Regions from separate parts of the Streptomyces sp. NPDC003720 genome, predicted to be linked through region 2. Evidence: riboswitches for the same ligand, from Rfam matches in the RefSeq annotation. Region 2 holds a riboswitch; each other region holds the start of a gene.
The links. Region 2 has a riboswitch for cyclic di-AMP ahead of ACFYU0_RS22540 (C40 family peptidase). Riboswitches for the same ligand answer to the same signal wherever they lie in the genome.
Positions count from the first base shown of each region.

Region 1: it holds a riboswitch for cyclic di-AMP, as region 2 does, so the genes downstream of both, ACFYU0_RS21995 (transglycosylase family protein) here and ACFYU0_RS22540 (C40 family peptidase) in region 2, are expected to answer to the same signal.
Region 3: it holds a riboswitch for cyclic di-AMP, as region 2 does, so the genes downstream of both, ACFYU0_RS34680 (M23 family metallopeptidase) here and ACFYU0_RS22540 (C40 family peptidase) in region 2, are expected to answer to the same signal.

Region 1 covers NZ_JBIANZ010000007.1:469,627-479,429, reverse strand. Annotated here, with positions in the region: gene ACFYU0_RS22030 (ABC transporter permease) at 1-393, shown strand, start outside; gene ACFYU0_RS22025 (cyclopropane-fatty-acyl-phospholipid synthase family protein) at 459-1,748, opposite strand; gene ACFYU0_RS22020 (NAD(P)/FAD-dependent oxidoreductase) at 1,960-3,339, opposite strand; gene ACFYU0_RS22015 (Ppx/GppA phosphatase family protein) at 3,823-4,779, opposite strand; gene ACFYU0_RS22010 (DUF501 domain-containing protein) at 4,776-5,315, opposite strand; gene ACFYU0_RS22005 (septum formation initiator family protein) at 5,416-5,892, opposite strand; gene eno (phosphopyruvate hydratase) at 6,015-7,322, opposite strand; gene ACFYU0_RS21995 (transglycosylase family protein) at 7,673-8,365, opposite strand; cyclic di-AMP (ydaO/yuaA leader) riboswitch at 8,370-8,542, opposite strand; gene ACFYU0_RS21990 (transglycosylase family protein) at 8,740-9,753, opposite strand.
Region 2 covers NZ_JBIANZ010000008.1:69,495-79,297, reverse strand. Annotated here, with positions in the region: gene pcrA (DNA helicase PcrA) at 1-2,166, opposite strand, end outside; cyclic di-AMP (ydaO/yuaA leader) riboswitch at 2,450-2,621, shown strand; gene ACFYU0_RS22540 (C40 family peptidase) at 2,629-3,873, shown strand; gene ACFYU0_RS22535 (tellurite resistance/C4-dicarboxylate transporter family protein) at 4,154-5,122, shown strand; gene ACFYU0_RS22530 (hypothetical protein) at 5,126-5,479, opposite strand; gene ACFYU0_RS22525 (NlpC/P60 family protein) at 5,903-6,967, shown strand; gene ACFYU0_RS22520 (LuxR C-terminal-related transcriptional regulator) at 6,982-7,713, opposite strand; gene ACFYU0_RS22515 (PspC domain-containing protein) at 7,710-8,999, opposite strand; gene ACFYU0_RS22510 (PspC domain-containing protein) at 9,194-9,803, shown strand, end outside.
Region 3 covers NZ_JBIANZ010000018.1:46,633-56,435, forward strand. Annotated here, with positions in the region: gene ACFYU0_RS34660 (MarR family transcriptional regulator) at 118-657, opposite strand; gene ACFYU0_RS34665 (dihydrofolate reductase family protein) at 744-1,877, shown strand; tRNA gene ACFYU0_RS34670 (tRNA-Met) at 1,944-2,017, shown strand; gene ACFYU0_RS34675 (PP2C family protein-serine/threonine phosphatase) at 2,209-3,405, shown strand; cyclic di-AMP (ydaO/yuaA leader) riboswitch at 3,640-3,808, shown strand; gene ACFYU0_RS34680 (M23 family metallopeptidase) at 3,816-4,856, shown strand; gene ACFYU0_RS34685 (aldo/keto reductase) at 5,005-5,952, shown strand; gene ACFYU0_RS34690 (PrsW family intramembrane metalloprotease) at 5,978-7,411, opposite strand; gene trmB (tRNA (guanosine(46)-N7)-methyltransferase TrmB) at 7,470-8,315, opposite strand; gene lhgO (L-2-hydroxyglutarate oxidase) at 8,396-9,613, opposite strand; gene ACFYU0_RS34705 (MFS transporter) at 9,674-9,803, opposite strand, start outside.

The sequences.
Region 1 (9,803 bases), on a different contig from region 2:
AACATGGTCTACGGCCTGCTCGGCATGGCGGTGATCGTCGCGGTCCTCGGCGTCATCAACACCCTGGCCATGTCGGTCTTCGAGCGCTCCCAGGAGATCGGCATGCTGCGCGCGATCGGCCTCGACCGCAGGTCGGTCAAGCGGATGGTCCGTCTGGAGTCGCTGGTGATCTCCCTGTTCGGCGGGGTGCTCGGCATCGGCCTCGGGGTGTTCTTCGGCTGGGCGGCCGGTGAGCTGCTGGGCACGAAGATGCCGACGTACGAACTGGTCCTGCCCTGGGGCCGGATGGCGCTCTTCCTGCTGCTGGCCGGGGTGGTCGGAGTGCTGGCAGCCCTGTGGCCGGCCCGGCGCGCGGCACGGCTGAACATGCTGACGGCGATCAAGGCCGAGTAGCCGCACCGACGGCAGGGGCCCCGTTCCGCGTGCCGGAACGGGGCCCCTCGTCGTGTCCCTCCGGGTCACGTGTTCCAGGTGCGGGTGCGCAGGGGGAGGCCGGAGTCGCCCGAGTCGGGGGTGCGGACGGCCAGGACCTGGTTGACGCCGATGCGGTTGCGTTCGAAGGCGAGCGCGCAGGCGGCCATGTACAGCAGCCAGACACGGGTCCGGCCGGGGCTGGTGAGGCGCATGGCGCGGTCCCGGCCGGCCTCCAGGCGGCTGACCCACTGGCGCAGGGTGCGGGCGTAGTGCTCGCGGATCGACTCCACGTCCCGGACCTCGAAGCCGGCCCGCTCGAGCTGGGTGACGGTGGTGCCGATCGGGGCGAGTTCGCCGTCGGGGAAGACGTAGGCGTCGATGAACGCGTCGACCTCGTACGAGGATTCGTCGCGCTGCGGGCGGCGGGCGATCTGGTGGTTGAGCAGCCGTCCGCCCGGCCTCAGCAGGGCGTACAGGTCGCTCGCGTACTCCAGGTAGCGCTCGGCGCCGACGTGTTCGGCCATGCCGATGGAGGAGATCGCGTCGTAGGGGCCGTCCGCGACGTCCCGGTAGTCCTGGACGCGGATCTCCACGCGGTCGGTCAGCCCCTCGTCGGCGACGCGCTTGCGGGCGTAGGCCGCCTGTTCCTGGGAGAGGGTGACGCCGACGACGCGCACGCCGTGCTCACGGGCCGCGTGGATGGCCATCGATCCCCAGCCGCAGCCGACGTCCAGCAGCCGCTGCCCCGGCGTCAGGCCGAGCTTGGCGCAGACGAGTTCGAGCTTGTCGCGCTGGGCGGACTCCAGGGTGCCGCCGTCCTGCCAGTAGGCGCACGAGTAGACCATCGACGGGCCGAGGACGAGTTCGTAGAAGTCGTTGCCGACGTCGTAGTGGTGGCTGATGGCCCGCCGGTCGCTGTGCCGTGTGTGCAGGTGACGGCGTCTGCGGACCTCCTCGCGGGGCGGGGCGGGCGGGATCGGCGGCCCGGCGAGCCTCAGCAGTTCGCGCCCGGCGGCCCGCACCTCGGGGTCGCGCAGCGCCTCGGCGAGGCCGCGGGCGTCCTCGTCGCGCTCCCACACCTGCCCCGCGATGACCTCGAGGACCCGGTAGAGGTCGCCCTCCACGTCCAGGTCCCCGGAGACCCAGGCCCGGGCCAGGCCCAACTCGCCGGGCTTGAAGAGGAGCCGGCGCAGGGCCCGGCGGTTGCGGACGATGAGGGCCGGGGCGTCCGGCGGGCCGTCCTGTGAACCGTCCCAGGCGCGGATCCGCACCGGCAGCGGTGCTCCCAGCAGTTGCTCGGCAAGTTTCCTCAGCCGCGACGCGGCGTCGGCCATGGCGCACACCTCCAAGACGACGATCCCGGATGTCCGATACCACGTAAACACCGCGAGGCCCCCGGCGCAGTCCCGCAAAGGAGTTACAGGTGCGCGAACTCCCTCTCGCCGTGCGCCCGCCGGAACGCCGGAAGACCTCCCGCACCACGGATGGCGGGAGGTCTTCCAGGTGGTCCCCCCAACGGTGCGGCGACCGGTGGGGGACCGTGGGTCAGGAGGCCTTGGCCTTCTCGCCGGTCTTGGCGGCGGCGACCGGGGCCGGCTTGGCGGCCTCGTAGAACTCCTCGCGCGGGTTCTCCATGGCGCCCAGGGAGACGACCTCGCGCTTGAGGAACATCCCGAGGGTCCAGTCGGCGAAGACGCGGATCTTGCGGTTCCAGGTCGGCATCGCCATGCCGTGGTAGCCGCGGTGCATGTACCAGGCGAGGCGGCCTTTGAGCTTGATCTTCATCTTGCCCATGACGATCATCGCCACGCCCTTGTGCAGACCGAGACCGGCCACCGCACCCTTGTTGGCGTGCTCGTACTCCTTCTGCGGGAAGCCCCGCATACCGGAGATCACGTTGTCGCCGAGGGCACGGGCCTGGCGCAGCGCGTGCTGGGCGTTCGGCGGGCACCAGGCGTTCTCGTTGCCCGCCTTGCGGCCGACGAGGTCGGGCACCTGGGCGTTGTCGCCGGCGGCCCAGATGTAGTCGGTGCCCTTGACCTGGAGCGTGGGCTCGCAGTCGACGTGGCCGCGCGGGCCGAGGGGCAGGCCGAAGCGGGCGAGGGCCGGGTTCGGCTTGACGCCGGCGGTCCAGACGATCGTGTTGGAGTCGACCTCGAGGCCGTTCTTCAGCACGACGTGGCCGTCCACGCAGGAGTCCATGGAGGTGGAGAGGTAGATCTCCACACCGCGGCTCTCCAGGTGCTCCTTGCCGTACTGGCCGAGCTTGGGGCCGACCTCGGGGAGGATCTTGTCGGCGGCGTCGACGAGGACGAACCGCATGTCCTCGCGGGAGACGTTCTTGTAGTACTTGGCCGCGTCCCGGGCCATGTCCTCGACCTCGCCGATGGTCTCCGCACCCGCGAAGCCGCCGCCGATGAAGACGAAGGTGAGCGCCTTGCGGCGGATCTCCTCGTCGGTCGTGGAGTCGGCCTTGTCCAGCTGCTCCAGCACGTGGTTGCGCAGGCCGATGGACTCCTCGATGCCCTTCATGCCGATGCCCTGCTCGGCGAGGCCGGGGATCGGGAAGGTGCGGGAGACCGCGCCCATCGCGATGACCAGGTAGTCGAAGGGCAGCTCGTACGCCTCGCCCACGAGGGGGGCGATCGTGGCGACCTTGCGGTCCTGGTCGATGGTGGTGACCCGGCCGGTGAGGACCTCCGCCTTCGGCAGGACGCGTCGCAGAGGGACGACGACGTGCCGAGGGGAGATGCTGCCGGCGGCGGCTTCGGGGAGGAAGGGCTGGTAGGTCATGTACGACCGGGGGTCGACGACCGTGACGGTCGCCTCGCCGTAGCGCATCTTCTTGAGGATGCGCCGAGCTGCGTACAGGCCTACGTACCCACCGCCTACTACGAGGATCCTGGGACGCTCCGTGGTGCTCATGGCATCGAGTATCCACCCGGCTCAGGGGGGTTGCTCGTGCGCCCCTTCACAAGCTCTTGCATGCCCTGTGCTAAACTCCGCGGCCCGCGTGACGCAGGTCATGCCGCGGAACCGGAACCGCTGGGCGGTCTGCCCCGTTGTCAAGGCCGCGTGAGCTGCCTCTCTGTCGATTCGGGTCGCTCGTGAGGAGTCGGAAACAGCCTCCGGGCGTCGCCCTCGGGCCCTTCGTGCGACCACCGCCTGAACATGTTCAAACGGCGGAAGAACCCCCGGAAGGGCCAACCGGCCCCTTTTCCCGGCCGTCCGGGACGGAATTCCTTGTGAAGAAGTTCACGAACTTTCCCGACGGGATGTCGCCGAGGGCGCCGAACGGCTCGCTCACACGTTATCCGAGCTGCTCAACAGAGGCTACTCATCAGTAGCATCCGACCGGAAAGCGCCCCCGGAGACGGGGTGTTGGCGCAGGACGCCGACGGTCTCCCGTTACGGCGCCGCGCTCCGGGCCGCGCTGAAGGCGATGCCGTCGAGGATGTCGTGCTCGCTGACGACCACCTCCTCGGCGCCGGTCCGCTCCATGATCGCGAGCAGCACGAGGGCGCCCGCGCCGATCACGTCGACCCGGCCCGGGTGCATGGAGGGGATCCGCGCGCGCTCGGCGTGCGTGGAGTGCAGCAGCTCCCGGGTGATCTCGCGGACGCGCTCCCGGCTGACGCGGGAGTGGTGGATGCGCGCGGAGTCGTACTCGGGCAGCTCCTGGGCGATGGCCGACACGGTGGTGACCGAGCCGGCGAGGCCGACCAGGGTGCGCGCCTCGCGCAGCGGGACCGTCCGCTCGGCGAGGTCGAGGGCGGCCTCGACGTCCGCCCGTATGGCGGCGATCCGCTCCTCGGTCGGCGGATCGACGACCTCGCCCTCGTGCACCAGGTGCCGTTCGGTCATCCGCACGCAGCCGACGTCCACGGACCGCGCGGCCCGTACGTGGTCGTCGCCGACGACGAACTCGGTGGAGCCGCCGCCGATGTCCACGACGAGATAGGGGCGGGGCAGGTCGTCGCGGCCCCGGAGCTCGTTGGTCGCGCCGGTGAAGGAGAACTCGGCCTCCTGGTCGCCTGTGATGACCTCGGGTTCGACACCGAGGATGTCCACGACGCCGCGCACGAAGTCGTCCCGGTTCTCGGCGTCCCGGGAGGCGGAGGTGGCCACGAAGCGGATCCGCTCCGCGCCGTGCTCCTTGATGACCTCGGCGTACTCGCGGCAGGCCGCGAAGGTCCGCTCCAGCGCCTCGGGGGCGAGCCGGCCGGTGCGGTCGACGCCCTGGCCGAGCCGCACGATGGTCATCCGCCGGTCCAGCTCGACGAGCTCACCGGTCGCCGGATCGGCGTCGGCGACCAGCAGGCGGATGGAGTTCGTGCCGCAGTCGACGGCGGCCACGCGGGTCACTTCCCGTCCTCCCCGGCCGGCTCGCACGGCGTCACGCACGGTCCCTTGCTCCACCACTCGGGGAGCATCGCGATCGCCTCGTCGCCGAGCGGGTTCACGCCCGGTCCGGCGGCCAGCGAGTGGGCCACCAGCACGTGCAGGCACTTCACCCGGTCCGGCATGCCGCCGGCGCTCGGGAAGCCCGCCAGCACCTCGATCTCGTCGCGGCGCCGGATGTAGTCCTCGTGGGCGGCGCGGTACGCGGCGGCCAGCTCCGGGTCGGTCCCGAGCCGCTCGGTCATCTCCTTCATGACGCCGTCCGCCTCCAGCGTGCCGATCGCCGAGTTGGCGCGCGGGCACGTCAGGTAGTACGTCGTCGGGAAGGGCGTGCCGTCGGGCAGCCGGGGCGCCGTCTCCACGACGTCCGGCTGTCCGCAGGGGCAGCGGTGCGCGATGGCCCGCAGACCGCGCGGCGGGCGGCCCAGCTGCTGCTTGAAGGCCTCGACGTCCGCGTCGGTGGGCTCGGTGCGCGGAGTGGGCGGCGGAGGCGTTTCCATGACTGCTTTCAGGGTGGCTTTCTGTCGGTGGCCGGCCCGCGGGCCGGTTACTGGTGGCGGCCGGCTCCCGGCCTGGGTCCGGTCACTGGCCGGGGTCCGGTCACTGGTCGGAGGCGTCGGCCTTGTCGACCCCGTCCCAGACGTTCGCGTACCAGGGCCGGTGGGCGGCCCCGAGGTCGGCGCGGGACTGCTTCGCCGCGCCCGGGTCGACGACCACGTAGCCGGTCTCCCCCGGCATCACGTAGTGCAGCCGGCGCCGGATCTGCTGCTCGGCGTAGGCGTCGTCCTGCCAGCGCGCCTTGAGGTCACGCAGCTGTTCGACGCGCTGCCGGGCCTCCCCCCGCTCCCGCTGGAGGTCGGAGATCTCGGCGCGCTGGGAGACGTACTGCCGCATCGGGTAGGCGAGGGCGACGATCAGCGAGCACAGCACCAGCGCCAGCAGGGCCGCGCGGCCGGTGAGCCGGGAGCGGCGGGCCTGCCGTTTGGTCTGGGAGCGGTAGACCCTGGCCGCTGTCTGCTCGCCGAGGGCGCGCAGCCTGGTGGCGGTGGAGAAACGGTCCCGGTCCTTGACGGCCATCTGGCTCTCCGCCTCCCCTTCCACGTGCGTACGTCCCCGCACACGGTACGGGACCGGGTACGGGGACGTACGTACGACTGGCTGATACCCGGGCCGTCCCGTTCGGATCGGCCCGGCCGGGGTCAGCCCTTGGAGACCCCGGTGTGGCCGCGGAAGCGCGGGAAGGCGCTGCGGCCGGCGTACACCGCGGCGTCGTCGAGGATCTCCTCGATGCGCAGCAGCTGGTTGTACTTGGCGACGCGCTCGGAGCGGGCCGGGGCGCCGGTCTTGATCTGGCCGCAGTTGGTGGCGACGGCCAGGTCGGCGATGGTGACGTCCTCGGTCTCGCCGGAGCGGTGGGACATCATGCACTTGAAGCCGTTGCGCTGGGCCAGCTCGACGGCGTCCAGGGTCTCGGTGAGCGAGCCGATCTGGTTCACCTTGACCAGAAGGGCGTTGGCGGCGCCCTCGTCGATGCCGCGGGCGAGGCGCTCGGGGTTGGTGACGAACAGGTCGTCGCCGACGAGCTGGACCTTGTCGCCGAGCTTGTCGGTGATGATCTTCCAGCCGGCCCAGTCGTCCTCGAACAGCGGGTCCTCGATGGAGACGAGCGGGTAGGCCGCGACGAGCTCCTCGTAGTACTCCGTCATCTCGGCGGCGGAGCGCTCCTTGCCCTCGAAGAGGTACTTGCCGTCCTTGTAGAACTCGGAGGCGGCGACGTCGAGCGCGAGGGCGATCTGCTCGCCGGGCGCGTAGCCGGCTTCCTTGACGGCCTCGAGGATGAGGTCGAGGGCCTCGCGGTTGGAGCCGAGGTTCGGGGCGAAGCCGCCCTCGTCGCCGAGGCCGGTGGACAGGCCCTTGCTCTTCAGGACCTTCTTCAGGGTGTGGTAGACCTCGGTGCCCCAGCGCAGGGCCTCGGAGAAGGACTCCGCGCCGATCGGCGCGATCATGAACTCCTGGATGTCCACGTTGGAGTCGGCGTGCGAGCCGCCGTTCAGGATGTTCATCATCGGCACCGGCAGCAGGTGCGCGTTCGGGCCGCCCAGGTAGCGGAACAGCGGCAGGTCGCTGGCCTCGGAGGCGGCGTGCGCGACGGCGAGGGAGACGCCCAGGATTGCGTTGGCGCCGAGCGAGCCCTTGTTGTCGGTGGCGTCGAGGTCGAACATGGCCTGGTCGATCAGGCGCTGCTCGGTGGCGTCGTAGCCGACCAGCTCCGGGCCGATCTGCTCGATGACGGCGAGGACGGCCTTCTCGACGCCCTTGCCCTGGTAGCGGTTGGGGTCGCCGTCACGGAGCTCGATGGCCTCGAAGGCACCGGTGGAGGCACCGGACGGAACGGCGGCACGACCCGTGCTGCCGTCGTCGAGGCCGACCTCGACCTCGACCGTGGGGTTGCCTCGGGAGTCCAGGATTTCCCGGGCTACGACGACGTCGATGGACGGCACGAGCATCTCCTTCTTGGATGTGACGCTGGAAGTGCGGGGCGGGGTGCCTTGCGGCTCTGCCTTGCGACTAGAGCCTAACCGTCCAAGGGGCGTCGGCCACCGACCGACCGTCCCGTGGACAGGGAGACGGTACCCATTGTTCCCGCCCGGAACAAAGGGGTTCGGCCAAGGTCCCGCCGACGAGGCGGGGAAGAGCCGGCGAAGAGCCGGGAAAAACACAGCCCCGCCCCGGTGCGTACGGGGGAACACGCACCGGGGCGGGGAGCCCGTGGGGGACGGGGGGAATGGCCCTCACGAGGCCTTCGGCTTGGGGGACGGCCTGGTGAGGGCACTGTGGTTCCGGTCGGAGCCAGGTGTCACTTCAGGTGAAGCTGCTGGCCCGGGTAGATGAGGTCGGCGTTCTCGACGATGTCCTTGTTCAGCTTGTAGAGCTTCTGCCAGCCGCCGTCGACCTTCTGCTTCTCGGCGATGGTGCCGAGGGTGTCGCCCTTGACCACCTTGTACTCGCCGTCGCCCTTCTTGACCTTCTTGCCGGTCGGGGTGGTGACGGTCTTCTTCGCGCTCGCGGCCGGACGCTCGCTGGAGCGGGAGGCGGCCTGCTGGTCGGTGGAGCGGGTGGCGGTGCTGCCCGAGGAGGTGTTCCCGGAGGAGGTGCTCGGGGCGGAGCCGTTGTTGGGGGTGCTCGACAGGCCCTTGCCGCACACCGGCCAGGCGCCCTTGCCCTGGGCGGCGAGGACCTTCTCGGCGACGGCTATCTGCTGGGCCTTGGAGGCCTGGTTGGCCTGGCCGGCGTACTGCGTACCGCCGTAGGCGGCCCAGGTGGAGGCGGAGAACTGCAGACCGCCGTAGTAGCCGTTGCCGGTGTTGATGGACCAGTTGCCGCCGGACTCGCACTGGGCGACCGCGTCCCACTCGGAGGTGGTGGCGGCGGAGGCGTTGCCGGCCGCCATGAGCGGGGCGGCGACGGCGGCGCCGGTGACACCGGCGAGCGCGATGGCACGGGTGGCCTTGGACGGACGACGGTGCTTGCCCTTGCTGGAGAACAGCATGGATGGATCCCCTCACCGACGCCTGCGAGGTGAGCTGTCGGGTTCGGGCCGAATGAGTTGCCCGGCCGCGGGCCCGCTTTCACGGGCCGCGGCTCCACCCCTAGCCGGTTCCAGCGCGTGCGCTGGTTCCGGCACTTACCTTGGGTCCCCCGCTCCTGCCTACGGCGCATTACGCGACGACTGTTCCCGGGCGGCCACTGGCAGGATTCGGCGTTGCGGCAGCCGGGGCTCGTGGTGACGAGCGGTCACGACCGTAGACACGCGATCGAGGGAATTTCAAAGACGATCAGGGCTTCTGAGACTCATCCCACACTTTCACCGAAAGGGACATCGGTGATCAATCCGGGCGTCAACTACCGCTGCTTTTGGCCCGTTTAGCTACCGACTTCGAGGGTCTGACCGGCGGAGATGTGGTTCGGGTCGGCGCCGATGGCCTTCTTGTTCAGGGCGTACAGCTCATGCCATCCGCCGTCCACGTCAAGGGAGTCGGCGATGGAGGCGAGGGTGTCGCCTTCGTGGACCGTGTAGGCGTCCGCCCCGCGGGAGGCGTGCTTGCCGGACACGGTGGCGTTCTGACCGTTTGTCACGCTTTCGTCCGCACTGTCGCCGCGGTGACGTCCGCCACTGCCGAGCGCTCCGGTGTCGACGAGGCTCCAAGAACCGCCGGTCTGCCATGAATTGTCCGAGTCCTCCACGACAGGATCCGGAGTCGCGGACTCGCTCCCCTCCGACTCCTCGGCGCGAGGCGAGGCGGACTTGTCGGACTTGGGAGCTTCCGCACCCTTGTCCGTAGCCTTGGAGTCGGCGCCCTTGCCCGTGTCCGAGGACGGCTTGCCGGCCGAGTCCGAGGAGGAGTCGGACGACGGTGAGGAATCGGGCAGACCGGACGAGTCGGAATCGTCCGTGGAACCGGACGACGGGTCCGTGGAGCCGGAGGCGTCGCCGGACTGGTCGTGCCCCGAGTCGGACTTGCCCGGGCCCCCGACGCCCGTGTCGACGTCCAGGGAGCCGGAGTCCGAGGTCAGACCGGAGAGCAGGGCGCAGGTCGTCCAAGGCGTGGTGCCCTTGTCGGCGAGGATCTTCTCGGCGACGGCGATCTGCTGCGAACGGCTGGCCAGGTCGGCGGTGGCGGCGTACTTCGTGCCGCCGTACGCGGCCCAGTCGTCCTGGGAGATCTGCAGCCCGCCGTAGTACCCGTTGCCCGTGTCGGCGCTCCAGGAGCCGCCGCTCTCGCACTCGGCGACCTTGTCCCAGGTGGTGCCGTCGGCCGCGTTGGCGCTCGCGGCGCCGAGGAGCGGGATGGCGATGGCGGAGCCGGTCACTCCGGCCGCGACGAGAAGTGCCGGAGCCTGACGGGGGCGACGGTGACGACCGTTCCCGGAGAGCATGCGGAAGCCTTTCGTGCGACAGCGGGACCGGCGCGGCCGATGGTGCTGGG
Region 2 (9,803 bases):
GGTCGGGATCTCCTCCAGGAAGCGGGAGGGCGGGTTGTACGACGGCTGGCCCCAGGCGCTGCGCATCGCCGACCGGGTGAGGTAGAGCCGCTCCCGCGCGCGGGTGATGCCCACGTACGCCAGGCGCCGCTCCTCCTCCAGTTCCTTGGTCTGGCCGAGGGCGCGCATGTGCGGGAAGACGCCGTCCTCCATGCCGGTCAGGAAGACGACCGGGAACTCCAGGCCCTTGGCGGTGTGCAGGGTCATCAGGGTGATGACGCCGTCGCCGTCCTCCTCGTCCGGGATCTGGTCCGAGTCGGCGACCAGCGCGACCTGCTCCAGGAAGTCGGCGAGCGTGCCCGCCTCGCCCTCCGCGCGCTCCTGCTCGAACTCCAGCGCCACCGCCGCGAGTTCCTGGAGGTTCTCGATGCGGGTCTCGTCCTGCGGGTCGGTGGAGTTCTGCAACTCGGCCAGGTAACCGGTGCGTTCGAGTATGGCCTCCAGCACGGTGGCCGGTCCGGCGCCGGACTCCACGACGGTCCGCAGGTCCTCCATCAGCGTGTTGAACCGCTTGACCGCGTTGGTGGAGCGCGCGGCCATTCCGTAGGCCTCGTCCACGCGCTTGAGTGCCTGCGGGAAGCTGATCTTCTCGCGCTGGGAGAGGGCGTCGATCATCGCCTCGGCCCGGTCGCCGATGCCGCGCTTGGGCACGTTGAGGATGCGGCGCAGCGGCACCGAGTCCTCGGGGTTGGCGAGGACACGCAGGTAGGCGAGGACGTCCCGGACCTCCTTGCGCTCGTAGAAGCGGACGCCGCCGACGACCTTGTACGGCAGGCCGACGCGGATGAAGATCTCTTCGAAGACACGGGACTGCGCGTTGGTGCGGTAGAAGACGGCGACGTCCCCGGCCTTCGCCTCGCCCGCGTCGGTGAGGCGGTCTATCTCCTCGGCGACGAACTGGGCCTCGTCGTGCTCGGTGTCGGCGACGTAACCGGTGATCCGCGCGCCCTGGCCGGCGTTGGTCCACAGGTTCTTCGGGCGGCGGGACTCGTTGCGTTCGATGACCGCGTTGGCGGCGGACAGGATGGTCTGCGTGGAGCGGTAGTTCTGCTCCAGCAGGATCGTCGTCGCGTTCGGGTAGTCCTCCTCGAACTGGAGGATGTTGCGGATCGTCGCGCCGCGGAAGGCGTAGATCGACTGGTCCGCGTCACCCACCACGCACAGCTCGGCGGGCGGCAGGTCCGACTCGCCGGGCGGCACGTCCTCGTCGTGCTGCCCGGTGCCCACCAGCTCCCGGACCAGGGCGTACTGGGCGTGGTTGGTGTCCTGGTACTCGTCGACCATGACGTGCCGGAAGCGGCGGCGGTAGTGCTCCGCGACGTCCGGGAAGGCGCGCAGCAGGTTGACCGTCGTCATGATCAGGTCGTCGAAGTCCAGCGCGTTCGCCTCGCGCAGCCGCGACTGGTAGAGCGCGTACGCCTGGGCGAGGGTCTTCTCGAAGCCGTCGGTGGCCTGGGCGGCGAAGTCCTCCTCGTCGATCAGCTCGTTCTTGAGGTTGCTGATCTTGGCGCTGAAGGACTTCGGCGGGTAGCGCTTAGGGTCGAGGTCGAGGTCGCGGCAGACCAGGGCCATCAGGCGCTTGGAGTCGGCCGCGTCGTAGATCGAGAAGGACGACGTGAAGCCGAGTCTCTTGGACTCGCGGCGCAGGATGCGCACGCACGCGCTGTGGAAGGTCATCACCCACATCGCGCCGGCGCGCGGGCCGACGAGCTGCTCGACCCGCTCCTTCATCTCGCCCGCGGCCTTGTTGGTGAAGGTGATCGCGAGGATCTGGCCGGGGTGCACGTTCCGCGCGGCGAGCAGGTGGGCGATGCGGTGGGTGAGCACGCGGGTCTTGCCCGAGCCTGCGCCGGCCACGATGAGCAGCGGAGAGCCGGCGTGGACCACCGCGGCGCGCTGGTTGTCGTTCAGCCCCCGGAGCAGCGCGTCCGGGTCGGTCACGGGACGCGGGGCGCCGTCGCGGTAGTGCGCGTCCCGGTCCGGCGGCACGTCGAACTTCCCGCCGAACAGATCGTCCGGAAGGGGCTCCGGAGCGTGATCGTCCTCGGGCGGCGGCGGGGGCTCCTCCGCGTGCCCACGAGGGGCCTGGAGGTCCGCCAGGAAGCTGTCGTCAAAGAGGCTGCTCATCGCTCTACGAGTCTAGGGGGCCGCACCGACAACCGGTCCCGGCACCGGAAAACCGGCGGCCGTGAGGTCGGCGACAGGACCCGCGTCGAGCGCGCCGGCCGGCGTGCCGCGGACCCGGCCGGACTCCTCACCCTGCGAGATCGCCTTGTCACGCCTGTATGAAACCGGCCCCGGGTCACGGAAATGTATCGGACATATGGCACAGCAACCTTCACAGGAGTCACACGAGTTGGCTAGGTTTCCGTCAGGCCGCACGACCCCTACCGGCGAACCTCGCCGGGCCGCGCGGCCTCCGCCGAGTCCGGTGCGCCCTTCACGGCGGCCGGAGCCGGGGACCCACCGATCCTGGGGTGAATCGGCCGACTCCCGCCCGGGAAGACGCCGTAGGGCAACCCTTCCGAACCACCCGCCCGAACCCGACAGCTAACCCGGTAGGCGGCACGTTGGAAGGAGTCGCCAGCCTTGGCGTCGCACCGCAAGCCGGGTCCCCCGGGGACCCGCGGGACGGGCATCCGCACCCCCGTCCTGGCCACCGCCGCCCTCACCTCCGTGGCCGTCCTGTCCCAGACGGCCGCGTCCGCCTCGGCCTCCGCCCCCTCCGCGGGCGACGGCAGGCCGAGCCTGGAGGAGGTCGAGAAGAAGATCGACGAGCTGTACCGCAGGGCGGACCCGGACGAGGAGCCCGCGGCCGTGCAGCGGGCTCGCGCCGAGGCCCCGCGCGCGGAGGCCGTCCGGCGCCCGGGACTGTTCACGAAGGCCCGCGAGGGGCTGGCTCCGTTCGCCGCCGCTCCGGAGCCGGCCGGTTCGCTCCTCGCGGAGTTCCCGGAGGACCACTTCGCCCAGAACCGGCTGATGCACCGGCTGGCCTCCCGGGTGAAGGGCGCCGCCGAGCGCAAGGCCCCCAGGGCTCACGAGGCGCCGGCGACCGCCGCACCGTACGACGTGAGGACGGCCAAGGCGGCCGTCCAGCACAAACTCGTCACCGCGCGCGGGCTGCTGATCCGGCTGACGGCTTCGGCCGCGGAACCGATGCCGGCACCGGCTCCACTCCAGGCCCCGGCCTCCACCACGGATCCGTTGGCGGTCCAGGCCCCGGCTTCGACCGCGGGTCCGATTCTCGATGCGATCCCCACTCCGGACCCGCTGCTCGAGGCGCCCCCGGCTCCGGACCCGCTACTCGATGCGATCCCGGCTCCGGACCCGGCTCAGGCCTTCGCTTCGGCACCGGCCGCCGGCCCGGTCCTGGCTCCTCCGGTCCTTGCTTCTCCGGTCCCGGCCCAGGCGCCGGAGCGGACGCGGTCCGCAGCGCGGCGGCCGAGCACTCCGCCCGTCGTACCGCACGCCCCCGTCACCAAGGCAGAGAGGGCGATCGCCTTCGCCCGTGCCCAGATCGGCAAGCCGTACGTCTCCGGCGCCAGCGGGCCCGGCTCGTACGACTGCTCCGGCCTGACCCAGGCCGCCTGGAAGGCCGCCGGCGTCGCCCTGCCGCGTGCCGCGCGGGACCAGGCCGCCATGGGCACCGCCGTCCCGCTCGACGAAGCGCGCCCCGGCGACCTGGTCTTCTTCCACCACGACAGCAGCCATGTGGGCCTGTGCACGGGCGACGGGACGATGATCCACGCCCCGCGCCCCGGTGCGTACGTGCGCGAGGAGCCGGTGCACCTGGCGGGCGAGTCGGTGGTCCACCGGGTGGTGCGGCCGGCCTGACGGTGCTCTTTTCGGGCTCCACGCGCGCGTGCCCCGCGAGCGCGGGCGGCTCCGCTCCCTAGGTCGTGTCCGCAAAGTCGCGTCGTTCGCCCGCAGGGCGGGCGTCGCGGCGTCCGGTGCGTGCTCTGGGGGTCCCCCCGGCCGAAGGCTGGGGGAGTGCCGGTCGGATGCCCTCGTACTGGGTGTACTCGGGCTTTCGGCCGGTGCGGCGAGAGTGCGTGCCGGGCGTCGTGACGCAGACGCGACTTTGCGGACACGGCCTAGCATCGGGCTCATGCCCATGCCCCGCTTCTCCGGTGTGCGTACGTGGTGGGCGGGGCGTCCGCCGGCGGCGGGGGCGGCCGTCATGGCGAGCGGCATCGTGTCGGTGGCCCTGCATCTGACCGGTGCCGAGACGGTGTCGCTCGTCTTCCTGTGGCTGGGCTGCCTCGCCTGGGCGGCGCTCGCCGCCGACTTCACCGTGCGGCTGGTGACGCAGCGGCCGCGGTGGATGGCCGAGGCGAAGAGCCCCGGCGCGCTCACCGCCGTGGCCGCCACGACCGTGCTCGGCACCCGGCTCTCGCTGCTCGGCCGGCAGACCCTGGCCGAGGCCGCCCTGGCACTGGCGGTTGTGCTGTGGCCGGTGCTGCTGCTTCTCGTCGTACGGCACTGGGAGCGGCGCATGCCGGGGGCGGTGTTCCTGTGTTGCGTGGCCACACAGGGGCTCGCGGTGCTGGCGGCCACCCTGGCCGCGGCGGAGACGACGGCCTGGCTCGCGCGCGCCGCGCTGGTGCTGTTCTGGCTAGGCCTGGTCCTCTACTGCCTGGCGCTGGCGCGCTTCGATCCGCGTCAGGTGCTGGAGGGCGCCGGCGACCACTGGATCGTGGGCGGGGCGCTCGCCATCTCGGCGCTGGCCGGGGCGAAGCTGCTGGCCGCCGACAGTGCGCGGCTGTACCTGTGGAACGACGACGACCGGGGCGTGCTCCGCAACGTCACGGTCGCGCTGCTGGTACTGGACCTGGCGTGCTGTGTGGTCCTGCTGGCGGCCGAGGTGGCCCGGCCGCGGCTGCGTTACGACGTGCGGCGGTGGTCGACGGTGTTCTCGCTGGGCATGACCGCTGCGTCGGCCCTGTCGGTCGGCGCGTTCATGGGCATCGGGTGGCTGCGGCAGCCGGGCGAGGCCTTGGTGTGGCTGACGGTGGCGGTGTGGGTGGCGGTCGCGGCCGGCGCGGTGCTCGCGGGCCGCGCCGGGCTCGTCAGGGCGCGCTGAGTCTCACGTCCACAGCACGGCGATGAAGATGTTCGCCACGGTCAGCAGGCCGACGAGCCCGAAGACGCGCTTGTCCACCTTCTCCTCGTCGCGCTGGACGTAGACCAGTCCGAGGATCACGATCAGCAGGGCCAGCTTCACGCCGATCTTGAAGGAGTTGACGTGGTGGCCGTCGGCCTCGTTGAGCCCGACCAGGGCCACGCCGGTGACCAGCATGGTGAACGCGCCGTGCAGCATCCCGGGGACGAACCGGGCCGTGCCCTGGCCCATCGCCTTCATCTGGGTGAGGAAACCGCCGAGCAGTGCGGCGATGCCGATGATGTGCAGGCCGACGAAGAGATGGATGAGTACGTCCATGACCCGGAGCCTATGAGGAGGCCCCGGGCGGCCGGTCACCGGGCCCGCCCACAGCCGCGCTCCGTGTGAGTTGATCTTGCATATATGCGCCACATAGCACCACAGGGCCCCCGTGAACCCCTCAATGCACGCTTCGGTCACTACGCAGCGTGAAGGCGGCAACCATGGCCCGGCAGAGCGGTCACGGACTGACGCGCCCCGGTCCGTCTCGGCCACTTCCGTACAGTGCGTTACCAACCTGTCACAGTCCGGCCTAGCGTCCTCCCCCAGGTGACCGGCTTCCCACGCCGCCCGGGCCAGGGGCGGCCGCCGGTCACCTCCGCCGAGAAAGGTCCGGCGGTGGTCCGTTCCCCTGTGCGGGCGGCCGCCGGACACCCCGACCGCTCGGCCGCAGAGGTCCCATGGAAGGACGTGACGGTCCAGGTGGCAGCGCACCGCAGGCCCCGACAGCGCTCCCTCGGCGGTAACACGGCCCGCACGGCCGTGACCCTCGCCCTGGCGGGCGCGGCCACCGCGGCGGCCTTCGAGGGCACGGGCAACGCCGAACCGCAGCTGACGCCGGCCCAGGTGAAGGCCAAGGTCGACAGGCTGTACCGGGAGGCGGAGACCGCCACTGAGAAGTACGACGGGGCGAAGGAGAAGGCGGACGCGGCCCAGCGGCGGCTGAACTCGCTGCGGGACGAGGCCGCACGCCGACAGCAGAAGCTCAACACGGCGCGCGACGAGCTCGGTTCGCTGGCGGCGGCGCAGTACCGCGACGGCGCGATCGACCCCTCGTGGCAGCTCGCGCTGTCCAGCGACCCGGACCGGTACCTGGACGGCGCCGCCTTCGCGGAGCGGGCGGGCGACCGGCAGGCGGGGACGGTGACCCGGGTACGGGAGCAGCTCCGCGAGATCGAGCAGTTGCGCGGCGACGCCCGCGCCGAGCTGACGTCACTGCGGTCGCGGCAGGCGGAGGTACGGCGGCACAAGCAAACCGTCACCGCGAAGCTCGGGGAGGCGCGCAGGCTGCTGGCCCGGCTCACTCCGGCGGAGCGGTCACGGATCGCCGGCGCGGGAGCCGGCGCCGGGCACGCCTCGCGCTCCGCCTCGGACACCCGGGCGGCCCTTGAGCAGGCGGGGTCCGTCGCCGCCTCCGTCTCCCGCGCGGCCGCGGCCGTCGCCTACGCCTACCAGAAGCTCGGCAGGCCCTACGTCTGGGGCGCGACCGGGCCCAACGCCTTCGACTGCTCGGGCCTGGTGCAGGCCGCCTACCGCTCCGCGGGCGTCTCCCTGCCCCGCACCACCTACGCCCAGATCAACGCGGGCCGGCGGGTGCCCCGCTCCCAGCTCCAGCCCGGCGACCTGGTCTTCTTCTACTCCGGCATCAGCCATGTCGGCATCTACATCGGCAACGGCCGCATGATCCACGCCCCGAACCCCTCAGCCCCGGTCCGGGTGGCCCCCGTCGACGAGATGCCGTTCGCGGGGGCGACCAGGGTGTCGTGAGGCGGCGCGGCGGCTCAGACCAGCCGGCGTGCCGTGGCCCAGCGGGTCAGTTCGTGGCGGTTGGAGAGCTGGAGCTTGCGCAGGACCGCCGAGACGTGGGACTCGACCGTCTTCACCGAGATGTAGAGCTGCTTGGCGATCTCCTTGTAGGCGTAACCGCGGGCGATCAGGCGCAGCACCTCCCGTTCGCGCTGGGTGAGGCGGTCCAGGTCCTCGTCGACCGGCGGGGCGTCGGTGGAGGCGAAGGCGTCCAGGACGAACCCGGCCAGGCGCGGGGAGAAGACCGCGTCTCCCTCCTGTACCCGGAAGACCGAGTCGACCAGGTCGGTGCCGGTGATGGTCTTGGTGACGTAGCCGCGGGCGCCACCGCGGATCACGCCGATCACGTCCTCCGCGGCGTCGGAGACGGACAGGGCGAGGAAGCGGACGGGCCGCTCGGCGTCCGCCGTCAACGCGGCGCACCGGCGCAGCACTTCGACACCACCGCCGCCCGGCAGATGGACGTCGAGCAGGACCACCTCGGGCCGGGTCGCGGTGATGACCGAGACCGCCTGGTCGACGTCCGCGGCCTCGCCGACCACCTCGACCCCGGTCTCGGCGGTCTGGCCGATCTCGGCCTGGACACCGGTGCGGAACATGCGGTGGTCGTCCACGAGCACCACGCGCACATGCCGCTTACCGGCCGGGCCGGACCCGGCCGGTTCCGCCGCTCCCGCCGTACCGCTCGCCTCGGTCGCGTCGCTCATGACGTCTTCTCCGCCCTCTCCATCTCCAGTTCGACCTCGGTGCCGCCGCCCGGCACCGCCCGTAGCCGGGCCGTGCCGCCGTTGCGCTCCATGCGGCCGATGATCGATTCTCTGACACCCATGCGGTCGGCGGGTATCGAGTCGAGGTCGAAACCCGGGCCGCGGTCGCGGACCGACACGAACACCGTCCTCCCCTCGACCTCGGCGTACACCTGTACGGCGCCGCCCTCGCCACCGTACTTGGCGGCATTGACCATCGCCTCGCGCGCGGCCTGCATCTGCGCCGCGGTCCGTTCGTCGAGCGGGCAGTCGCCTACGACGACCACCTCGATGGGCACGCCGTGCTTGTCCTCCACCTCGGCGGCGCTGCGCCGCACCGCCTCGGCGACCGTGTCGGGCTCGTCCGCCTCGTCCTTGCCGGTGCCCTCGGGCTTGTACAGCCAGGTGCGCAGGTCCCGCTCCTGGGCCCGGGCCAGGCGGCGCACCTCGCCGGCGTTGTCGGCGTTGCGCTGGATCAGGGTGAGGGTGTGCAGCACGGAGTCGTGGACGTGGGCGGCGACCTCGGCGCGCTCCTGGGCGCGGATGCGCATCAGCCGTTCCTCGGACAGGTCCTGGGTCATCCGGACCAGGTAGGGGCCGGCAAGCAGGGTGATGCCGACGAGGACGGCGAGCGCGGCCTGGAGGACCGCGCCGAGGTGGGCGGCCGAGCCCTGCATGACGAAGATGGCGGAGACGCCGGCGGTGACCAGCAGGACGCCGACGCCCGCGCGCAGCAGGGTGAGGGTGCGCCGGCGGCTGCCGACCTCGACCCAGCGGGCCCGGCGGGCGTTGTCCGCCTGGCGCCAGACGAGGGCGACACCGGCCGCGACCAGCACGGCGGGCAGGAGATAGGCCTTGGCCCCGTTGGTCACGTTGACGCTGCCCACGAAGACCATGGACACGATGACCATGAGGAGCAGGGCGACCATCTGCCCCTTGTCCGGCTTGCGGGCCACCAGTCTGCGGCGGCCCTCCGGCGAGGTCTCGGTGCCGACCAGCGGCGGCTTGTGGCCGCCGACGCCGCCGACGCCGAGCGGGACGAAGAACCAGAACGCGGCGTACAGCAGCGCGCCCAGTCCGTTGGCCATGAACAGGCCGACGAAGGCGAGCCGGACCCAGATGACGGGCAGGCCGAGGTGCCCGGCGAGGCCCCGCGCCACTCCTCCCAGCCAGCGGCCGTCGCTGCTGCGGTAGAGCTTGCGCGGCGGCCGCGGGTCGTCGAGGGGCGAGGCTGCGGCTTCCGGCATGCCATCGATGGTCACACGGCCGCGGGGGCGGAGCATCAGGGTCCGCCCCCTAGACTCCCCTGATCTACGGTCGGGCGGTGCGCGGCGGCCGACCGCCGCCGAACGCCTTCCCGCCGTCCCTCCGGGCCGATCTCAGGGTTCGCCCAGGGTCATCCCGACTCCCCTCGCGGCGGACGGACCGTCACCATGGACGCATGACCGATCACGAGCACGCCGCGACGGGTACGGGACCCGGCTCCGGCCCGCGCCCGGCCCCGGGCACCGGGCCGGCGGATGCCGCGCCCGCCGCGGCGGGAGGGACGCAGGCGCCCGGAGTTGAGGGACCCGCCGGCACCGGCGCCGCGGGGCGGACGACGACGGCGGAGCGGGAGCCGGAGCAGGGGACGGAGGACCAGGACACCGCCGGGGCCCCGGGCCGCCTGCGGCGCGACCGCCGGCACAAGATGATCGCCGGCGTGTGCGCGGGGCTCGGACGGCAGGCCGACATGGACCCGGTGATCTTCCGGATCACCCTGGCCGTGCTGGCCGCGACCGGTGGCATCGGTCTCATCTTCTACGGCTTCGCCTGGCTGCTCGTGCCGTACGAGGAGGAAGAGGAGAACGAAGTCCGCAAGCTGCTGACCGGGCGGGTCGACGGGCAGGCGCTGGCCGCCGTGCTGTTCGCGCTGGTCGGCTGCGGGATCTTCCTGACCATGCTGAAGAACGGCGGGGTGCTGGCGTTCGCCGTGGTGCTCTCCCTGCTGCTGGCCGGCGCCGGGTACTGGTCGCGACACCGCGGCGCCCCCGACCCGGATCCGCTCGCCG
Region 3 (9,803 bases), on a different contig from region 2:
TCAGATTTGAAGCAGTAGCTCAATCCCGGACACTACCTCATGCTTAAAAGTTCAAGCAACGGATTTCGCGCGGGTCGGCTTCGCGGGCTCCGCGCCCGGACCGCCCGGGGCCAGGGCTCAGGAGCGGGGCGGCTCGGGCGGCTGTCCCGGACAGGGCGACGACCGCCGCCGCCAGGGCACGTCCTCCGGCGCGGCCCCCGTCTCCTCCCCCTCCAGCACCCGGGCCACCCCGGCGCAGATCTCCTCCAGCTGCCCCACCTGCTCGGGCGTGAGCCGGTCGAACAGGGTCGTGCGGACCGTCTCGACGTGCCCGGGTGCCGTACGCTCCAGCACGGCCGTGCCCTCCGGCGTCAGCACCGCGAGACTGCTGCGCCGGTCCTGGCTGCAGTCCTCCCGGCGCACCAGCCCGTCCCGCTCCAGCCTGGTCACCGCGTAGGTCAGCCTGCTGCGGGTGATCTTCAGGGTCTCGGCGAGGTCGGTCATGCGCAGTCGCCGGCCGGGCGCCTCGGAGAGGTTGGCCAGCACGGAGTAGAACAGGTGGGGCATGCCGGCCTCCTGCTGGAGCTGCCGGTCGATGGCGTCCTCCAGCAGCCGGGAGGCGGCGATGTAGGCGCGCCAGGCGCGCTGCTCCTCGGGAGTGAGCCAGCGGGTCGTCATGCCGCCAGTGTAGGTTTGTTTCAAACTTGAACCAAGATTCGAATGTGAACAAGGCTCCGCCGGGGTCTTCGCGAGGGAGCGCGCCGATGCCGTACCCGTACGTCCTGCTGTCCGCCGCCGTCTCCCTCGACGGCTATCTGGACGACACCGGCCCCGACCGGCTGCTGCTCTCCGGCCCGGCCGACTTCGACCGCGTCGACGAGGTGCGGGCCTCGGTGGACGCCATCCTGATCGGCGCCGGCACCATCCGCGCCGACAACCCCCGGCTCCTCGTCAACTCGCCCGCGCGCCGCGCCGCCCGGGTCGCCGAGGGCCGCCCGGCGTACCCGCTCAAGGTCGCCGTCACCGCCTCCGGAGACCTCGACCCGGCCGCGAACTTCTGGCACACCGGCGGCGAGAAGGTCGTGTACAGCACGGACCGGGGCGCCCAACGGGCCGCCCGCGTCCTCGGCGGGACCGCCGACGTGGTCCCGCTCGGCCCCGAGCTCGACTGGCGCGCCCTGCTGGCCCACCTGCACGACGTGCGCGGGGTGCGGCGCCTGATGGTCGAGGGCGGCGGAACCGTCCACACCCAGCTCCTCCAGCAGGGCCTCGCCGACGAACTCCAGCTCGTCCTCGCCCCGCTGTTCGTCGGCGACCCGGCCGCCCCGCGCCTGTTCGGCCCGGGCGGGTACCAGGGCGGCCGGCTCCGGCTCACCGAGTCCCGCCGGATCGAGGACGTCGTCCTCATGCGCTACGAACCCACCGCCCCCGGCGCCGGCCCCGCGCCGGCCGCCGCCGACCGGCGCTGGCTGGCCACCGCCTGCGAGCTGGCCGCCCTGTGCCCGCCCTCCCGCACGGCGTTCAGCGTCGGCGCGGTGGTGGTGGCCGCCGACGGCGCCGAGCTGGCCCGCGGCCACTCGCGCGAGGGCGGCGACCCCGTCGTGCACGCCGAGGAGGCGGCCCTGGCCAAGCTGGACCCCGCCGACCCCCGGCTGCCCGGCGCCACCGTCTACAGCAGCCTGGAGCCCTGCTCCCGCCGCGCCTCCCGCCCCGCACCCTGTGCCGAGCTGATCCTGCGCGCGGGCGTGCGCCGGGTGGTCACGGCCTGGCGGGAGCCGGACACCTTCGTGCCCGGCGCCGACGGCGCCGGAGTGCTGGCGGCGGCCGGCGTGGACGTCGTCCTGCTCCCCGAGTACGAGGGCCCGGCCAAGGCGCCGAACGCCCATCTGCTGCCCTGAGCGGCGCCGCGCGGAAACGTGTGTGCGGAGCACCCCCGGACATGACGTATGCTTGAGACACAACGACGCGGGGTGGAGCAGCTCGGTAGCTCGCTGGGCTCATAACCCAGAGGTCGCAGGTTCAAATCCTGTCCCCGCTACTGAAGACTCAGGGCCGGAATCCAGTTCATGGATTCCGGCCCTGAGTGCTTTCCGTCGCCTGTCCGCACGGCCGCCCCATGGAAGCCGAGTGGCGTACGTCACAGCAGGTCATCCGCTCGGGCCACAGCGGTCGCCCGCCTCCCGCGCCCCCGCCACGCTGGTCTCACGTCGAGGACACGGGAGACCAGCAGTGCGCCCTGGTGAGGTGGAGGACAGCCCGTACGCCAGGGCGGCCGGCCGGCTCCCCGGCGGACCCGTTCCGGACCCGGACCCGGACCCGGTCCTCGGCGCCGGCCGCGCGCCGCTGCCCCCGGAGCGCCGCCGCTCCGCCGGGCGCAGCCTGCCCCACGCCCTCGCCCTCCTGCTCATCGCCGGCGGGCTCCTGTACGACCTGCTGACCCCGCGCGAGTTCACCGCCGTGCCCTTCTTCACCGCCGCCCCGCTGGTCGCCGCACCCCTGACCTCGCTGCGCACCACGCTCCTCACCGGACTGGCCGCACTGGGCGCCACCTACGCGGTGCACGCCCACTTCGGCCCCGGCCTGGACGTCAACACCGTCACCCAGGTGGTCACCGTGGCCACGGTCGCCCTGCTGGCCGTCGTCATCAACCGGGTCGTACGCCTCGGCGACCGGCGGCTCGCCTCCGTCCGGGAGATCGCCGAGGCCGCCCAGCGGGCCGTGCTGCCCGAGCCCGCTCCCCGTATCGCCGGCCTCGACATCGCGGCCCGGTACGAGGCGGCGCAGGAGGGCGCGTCCATCGGCGGCGACCTGTACGCGGTGCAGGACGGCCCGTACGGCGTGCGGCTGGTCGTCGGGGACGTGCGCGGCAAGGGCATGGGCGCGGTCGCCGCCGTCGCCGTGGTGATCGGGGCGTTCCGGGAGGCCGCCGAACAGGAGCCCACGCTGGAGGCGGTGGCCGGGCGGCTGGAGCGGGCGCTGGCCCGCGAGGGCGCCCGGCGCGACGGGGCGGACGCGCTGGAGGGCTTCACCACCGTCGTCCTCGCCGAACTGCCGCCCGGCGAAGGGGTGGTGCGGATCGTCAACCGCGGTCATCCGCCGCCCCTGCTGCTGCACGCCGACGGCGCCCTGCACGTCCTGACCGCGGGCGAGCCCGCGCTGCCGCTCGGCCTGGGCGAGCTCGGCCGGCGCCCCGACCGCGCGGCCGAGTCCCGCTTCCCGGCCGGCGCCACCCTGCTGCTCCACACCGACGGCCTCACCGAGGCCCGGGACGCCCACGGCCGGTTCTACGACCCGGTGCGCCGGCTCGCCGGCCGCCGCTGCACCGACCCGCGGACCCTGCTCACCCGGCTCGCCGCGGAGGTCAGACGGCACTCCGGGGGCGGCATGGCGGACGACATGGCACTGCTCGCCGTACGCCGGCCCTGACCCGAGGTGACCGAAAGTGATCGGATGGAAGCCCTCCGCTTGCCCGCTGAGTCACCATCAAAAACCTCGTGACTCCTGAATGCCGGTCAACTCGCCCGTTTTCCACGGCCGCGCGGCGTACGTCCACCCCCGGAAACGTTAATGATCAAGCCGAACGGCTTGGAATCTCACACGTGAGTCTATTAACGTTCGATAACGCAGCGCGGTCGTCCCAGCCGTCACAAGAGGCGGCTCCGTGCGCACGCGCCGAATCCCGCAAGGGAACCGGGGAACCACCACCTTGGGGTGAATCACGCGGATGCCACCGTGAACCGATCCGGTTCCCGGTACGTATACGCGCGTAGGAGACCTTCCTGCTCCGAACCCGTCAGCTAACCCGGTAGGCGGAGGAAGGAAAGGAGTACGCCCGCGTGGCGTCCAACCGGCCTGCCCCCGAAGCCCCATACGTGCCCAGCCAGCCCGACACCGAAACGTTCGGCTACGGCGGCTACCGCGCCGAAGAGGGCCCCTGGGAGGAGTGGAACCCCACCGAGGAGTCCATCCGCCCCGTACGCGGCCGGCACCGCGTCGCCAAGCAGCGCGGCGGCGGACTCGCCCGCAGCTCCACCGTCCTCGGCGTCGGCGTCATAGCGGCCGTCGGCGCGGGCGGCATGGCCAGCGCCCACACCGGCAAGCCGCCGGTGTCCATCTCCATGCCCGATCTGCCGTCCGTCGGCTCCCTGTTCGGCGACGACCACGCCGAGGCGGCCGAGGCCACCACGGCTTCCCTCAGCACGGTCGGCACCACCGCGGCCGCCGAAAGCGACCAGGGCGGCTCCGACGCGGGCGAGACCCTGCGCAGCCGGATCATGGCCCAGGCCGAGCAGCAGCAGAGCAAGGCCGACTCCAAGGCCGCCGCGGCAGCGGCGGCCGCCGCCGAGAAGCAGGCCGCCGACGCGGCCGCCAAGGCGAAGGAGGAAGCCGCCGCCAAGGCCGCCGAGGCCAAGAAGGAGGCCGAGGCCGCCGCGGAGAAGAAGGCGGAGGCGGAGCGGCTGGCCGAGCTGGCCAAGCAGTACACGCTGCCGACGTCCTCGTACACGATCACCTCGACGTTCGGCCAGGCCGGCTCGATGTGGTCCTCCGGCTACCACACCGGCCTCGACTTCGCCGCGCCCACCGGCACGCTGATCAAGGCCATCCACAGCGGCACCATCACCGAGGCGGGCTGGGCCGGCTCCTACGGCTACCGCACCATTCTCACCCTCGACGACGGCACCGAGCTGTGGTTCTGCCACCAGTCCTCGATCAGCGTCTCCGTCGGCCAGAAGGTCAGCACCGGCGACGTCATCGGCCGCGTCGGCGCCACCGGCAACGTCACCGGACCGCACCTGCACCTGGAGGTCCACCCCGGCGGCGCGGCCACCGGCATCGACCCGATGGCGTGGCTGCACGGCAAGGGCCTCAACCCCTGATTCCGGCCCGGGCCCGACCCGGCCCGGCGCCGCGCACCGTCTTCCCGGCGGCCCCGACTCCCCTTGGAGTCGGGGCCGCCGGTCTTGTTCACACACCGTTCGCGTGAATCCGGAATGGGCGGTATGGGGTTGATCGTTGTAACAGGGCATGACTGTTTCCCTGCGCAAGATCGGCTCCTCCGACCTCGAGGTCTTCCCGCTCGCCCTCGGCGGCAACGTCTTCGGCTGGACCGCCGACGAGAAGACCTCCTTCGCCGTCCTCGACGCCTACACGGCCGCGGGCGGCAACTTCGTCGACACCGCCGACTCCTACTCGGCGTGGATCGAGGGCAACGAGGGCGGTGAGTCGGAGACCATCATCGGCAAGTGGCTCAAGGCCCGCGGCAACCGCTCCGACGTCGTCGTCGCGACCAAGGTCAGCCAGCACCCGCAGTACCAGGGGCTGAGCGCGGCCAACATCAAGGCCGCCGCCGACGCCTCCCTGCGCCGCCTGGACACCGACTACATCGACCTCTACTACACGCACTTCGACAAGCCCGAGGTGCCGGTGGAGGAGATCGTCGGCGCCCTGGACGAGCTGGTGAAGGCGGGCAAGGTCCGGCAGATCGCCGCCTCCAACATCAGCCCCGAGCGGCTGCGGGCCTCCCTCGACTTCTCCGACCGCGAGGGCCTGGCCCGCTACGTGGCCCTCCAGCCCCACTACAACCTGGTCTCCCGCGACACCTACGAGGGCCCGCTGCAGGACCTCGCCGCCCGCGAGGGGCTCGCCGCGGTCCCGTACTTCGCCCTCGCCTCGGGCTTCCTGACCGGCAAGTACCGCCCCGGCACGACGGTCGACAGCGCCCGCGCCGGCTCCGCCGCCAAGCACCTCGACTCCGAGCGCGGTCAGCGGGTGCTCACGGCCCTGGACGAGGTCGCCGGAGCCCACGACGCCCCCGTCGCCACGGTCGCCCTCGCCTGGCTGGCCGCCCAGCCGACGGTCACCGCCCCCATCGCCTCGGCCCGCACGGTGGAACAGCTCCCCGCGCTGCTGGGCGTGGCGGAGCTGCGGCTCACCCAGGAGGAAGTGGACCGCCTGAACCAGGCCTCCGCCTGACCCCGGCCGGAGGGCGGACGCCCGGTCAGGACCGGTACGGGTTGTACCCGGGGTACCCGGGCGGCGGCGCGGACGGGTTCCCGTAGGGGGCGGGCGGGTTCGGCGCCGCGCCGTACGGCACCGGCGGATATCCGTACGGGACACCCTGGTGCCCGTACGCCCCCGGGTGTCCGTACGCCGCCGGGCGGCCTGCGGGCATCGCCGGATACCCGTACCGCGCCCAGTACGCCGAGGCCGCCGGCACCGGGGCCACGGTCCTGGCCGCGTGCTCCAGCGCCGGCCGGGCCACCTCCCGGCGCCGCCACAGCTCGGCGAGCAGCTCCTGCTCCCGGACGGCGGAACCGGCGCCGGCCCGGCCCCGGCGCCCACGGTGCCGCAGGAAGGCGAGCGAGGTGGCGTACGCCTCGTACTGCGCGACCGCCCGCGCGGCGGGCCGCCCGCCGAGGTGGCGGCGGGCGTGGTCCCGGGCGGCGCGGCGCGCCCGCATCGACCCGAGGACGAACGGTTCGGCAGGCCCGAGCCACCCGGCGTACACGTACGCGGGCAGCTCCTCCCGCACGGTCCGCAGCTCGCGCTGCCGGGTCCAGACCGCCAGCCAGGTCAGCAGCCCGAACGCGGGGAGCATGAAGGCGGCGTAGACGGCGAGGAACCCGAACCGGCCGAAGGTCGCGGAGCCGTTCCACAGGGCGTGCATGCCCATCGCCAGCAGCAGTCCGCCGAGCGGGACCAGGGCGCGCCGGGCCCGGCCGCGTTCGGTGGAGAGCGCGGCGAGGCCGAAGCCGATGCCGGTGAGCACGGTGAACAGGGGGTGCGCGAACGGCGACATCACGACGCGCACGAAGAAGGTGGCGGCGGTGACGGAGGCGATGCCGTGGCCGCCGCTGAGCTGGTCGGTCCCGAAGGCCGTGCCCAGGTAGAGGATGTTCTCGGTGAACGCGAAGCCGGTGGCGGTGACCCCGGCTATCACCACGCCGTCGACGATCCCGGTGAAGTCCCGTCTGCGGAAGAGGAAGACCAGCAGCACGGCAGCGGCCTTCGCGGACTCCTCCACGACGGGCGCTATCAGGGTGGCGCCCAGGGTGTCGGCGCCGGCCGGATCGGCGGTCGAGGTGGCTATCCACTTCGTCGCGAAACTGTTGGCGACGATGGCGATCAGCGCCGCCGCGCAGGCGCCCCAGGCGAACGCGAAGACCAGGTTCCGCCAGGGGCCGGGTTCGACCCGGTCCAGCCAGCGGAAGGCGGCCAGGAGCCACGGCACGGGCAGCACGGCGAGGCCGAGCCCGACCAGGAAGCCCTGGGTACCGGTCTGGCGGCGCACCAGCGCCAGGATGACCAGGCCGGACAGCGCCAGCAGCGTGATCAGCGCCCCGTAGCGCACCCACCGGCGCTGCCACCAGTGCGGGTGCGTTCCGCTTCCGGGACCGGGGGAGTAGCTCGGGGACGGAGGACTGATGGCCACGGCATCGACCCTAACGGTGACCGGGGGAAGGGGCTGGTGCTGGTCGGGAGTACCGGACCTAGCGATCCCGGTGCGGTACGCGGCGGAAGAGGAGATCGTTCACCACGTGTCCCTTTTCCAGCCCCTGTCCCTCGAAACGGGTCAGCGGCCGGAACGGCGGACGGGGCGCGAAACCGCCGTCGGCCCGGGTGTTCTCGAAGTCCGGGTGCGCCGTGAGCACCTCGAGCATCTGCTCGGCGTACGGCTCCCAGTCGGTCGCGCAGTGCACGACCGCCCCGGGCCGCAGCCGGCTCGCGGCCAGCGTCAGGAACTCGGGCTGGATCAGCCGCCGCTTGTGGTGCCGCTTCTTGGGCCAGGGGTCGGGGAAGTACACGCGCAGCCCGTCGAGCGAGTCGGGCGCGAGCATCTCCCGGATCAGGATGATGGCGTCGCCGTTGGCCACCCGGACGTTGGACAGCCCGGCCTGGTCGGCGAGATTGAGCAGGTTGCCCTGGCCCGGGGTGTGCACGTCGACGGCGAGGATGTTGGTGCCGGGGTCCCCGGCCGCCATCCGCGCGGTCGCCTCACCCATGCCGAACCCGATCTCCAGCACGACGGGACCGTCGTCGCCGAACAGCTCGCCGAGGTCGATGACCCGCTGCCCGTCGATGTCCAGTCCCCACTTCGGCCACAGCCGCTGCAGCGCGTCGGCCTGCCCGGCCGTGACCCTGCTCCGCCGGGGCTGGAAGCTCCGGATCCGCCGCTCGAAGTGCGATCCGGCCGGGTCGGCCCTGGGCCCGTCGGGGAACCGCGGCTCCCCCTTGGCCCGGCTGTGCCGCACGGACACACCGGGGACGTGGGAGGGCCGCGGCGCGGCGGCGGTCTCGGACCGGGGGGCTTCGGGGAGGTTCAGCGAGTCAGACACAGTGACACCGATTTTACGGCGGTGGCGCGAGGTCCCGGGACGCCGCCCGGGGCGGCGGGCGGCGTCCCGGTGCCCGGGCGTCACAGCGCCCCGAGCATGTCCAGCGCGCGGCGGCCGATCTCCCGGCCGATCGGCAGCGAGGCGGTCGCCGCGGGGGACGGGGCGTTGAGCACGTGCACCGCCCGGTTCCCCTCCCGGATCAGGAAGTCGTCCACCAGCGTCCCGTCCCGCAGCACCGCCTGCGCCCGCACCCCGGCGGGGGCGCGCACCAGGTCCGCCTCCTCGACGGCCGGCAGCAGTCTGCGCACCGCCGTCAGGAACGCCCCCTTGGACACCGACCGGCGCAGCTCCCCGGCCCCGTACCGCCAGTGCCGCCGGGCCATCACCCACGACCCCGGCCACGCCACCGTCCCGGCCAGCTCCCCGGGCCGTACGACCCCCCAGCCGTAACCCTCGCGGGCCAGGGCGGGGACCGCGTTCGGCCCGATGTGCACGCCGCCGTCGATCCCCCGGGTCAGATGCACCCCGAGGAACGGGAACGCCGGATCGGGCACCGGGTACACCAGCCCGCGCACCAGCTCCGGCCGCGCCAGCTCGTAGTACTCGCCCCGGAACGGCACGATCCGCACCCCGGGCTCGTCCCCGGTCAGCCGCGCCACCTCGTCGCAGTGCAGCCCGGCGCAGTTCACCAGCACCCGGCCCCGCACGACGTCCCCGGCCGCGGTCAGCACGGCCACGCCCCGCTCCGGGCGCCGGTCCACCCGGACCACCCGCGCGCCGTACCGGATCTCCGCCCCCGACGCCTGCGCGAGCTGCCGGGCCACGCCGACGAAGTCGCACACGCCCGTCGTGCCGACGTGGATCGCGGCCAGCCCGCGCACCTCCGGCTCGTACTCGCCGATCTGCGCGGCGCCCAGCTCGCGGACCTGGATCCCGTTCTCCCGGCCGCGCTGCGCGAGCGCGTGCAGCCGGGGGAGCTCGTCCCGCCCGGTGGCGACGATCAGCTTGCCGGTGACGGCGTGCGCGATGCCGTACTCGGCGCAGAACTTCACCATCTCGGCCGCGCCGCGCACGGCGAACCGCGCCTTGAGCGAGCCCGGCCGGTAGTAGACGCCGCTGTGGATCACCCCGCTGTTGCGCCCGGTCTGGTGCCGGGCGGGCCCCGGCTCCTTCTCCAGCACGGTCACCCGCGTACCCGGCGCCGCCCGCGTGATCGCGTAGGCCGTCGACAGGCCGACGATGCCGCCTCCGATCACCAGCACGTCGCAGTCGTACGCACCCTCACGCACCCGCACCACCTCCCGGCTCCGATAGTGCACTGCGCCACTGACAATGCCTTCAAACCCGGATCGGCGGTCCTATGCCGGAGCCACCAGCAGCGGCCGGGCCCGCTCGCGCAGCTCCACCACCCGCGGCTCGTCCCCGTACGGCTCCAGCCGGTGCAGCAGGTCCTTCACGTACTCGGTGGTGCGCGCGGAGGAGATCCGC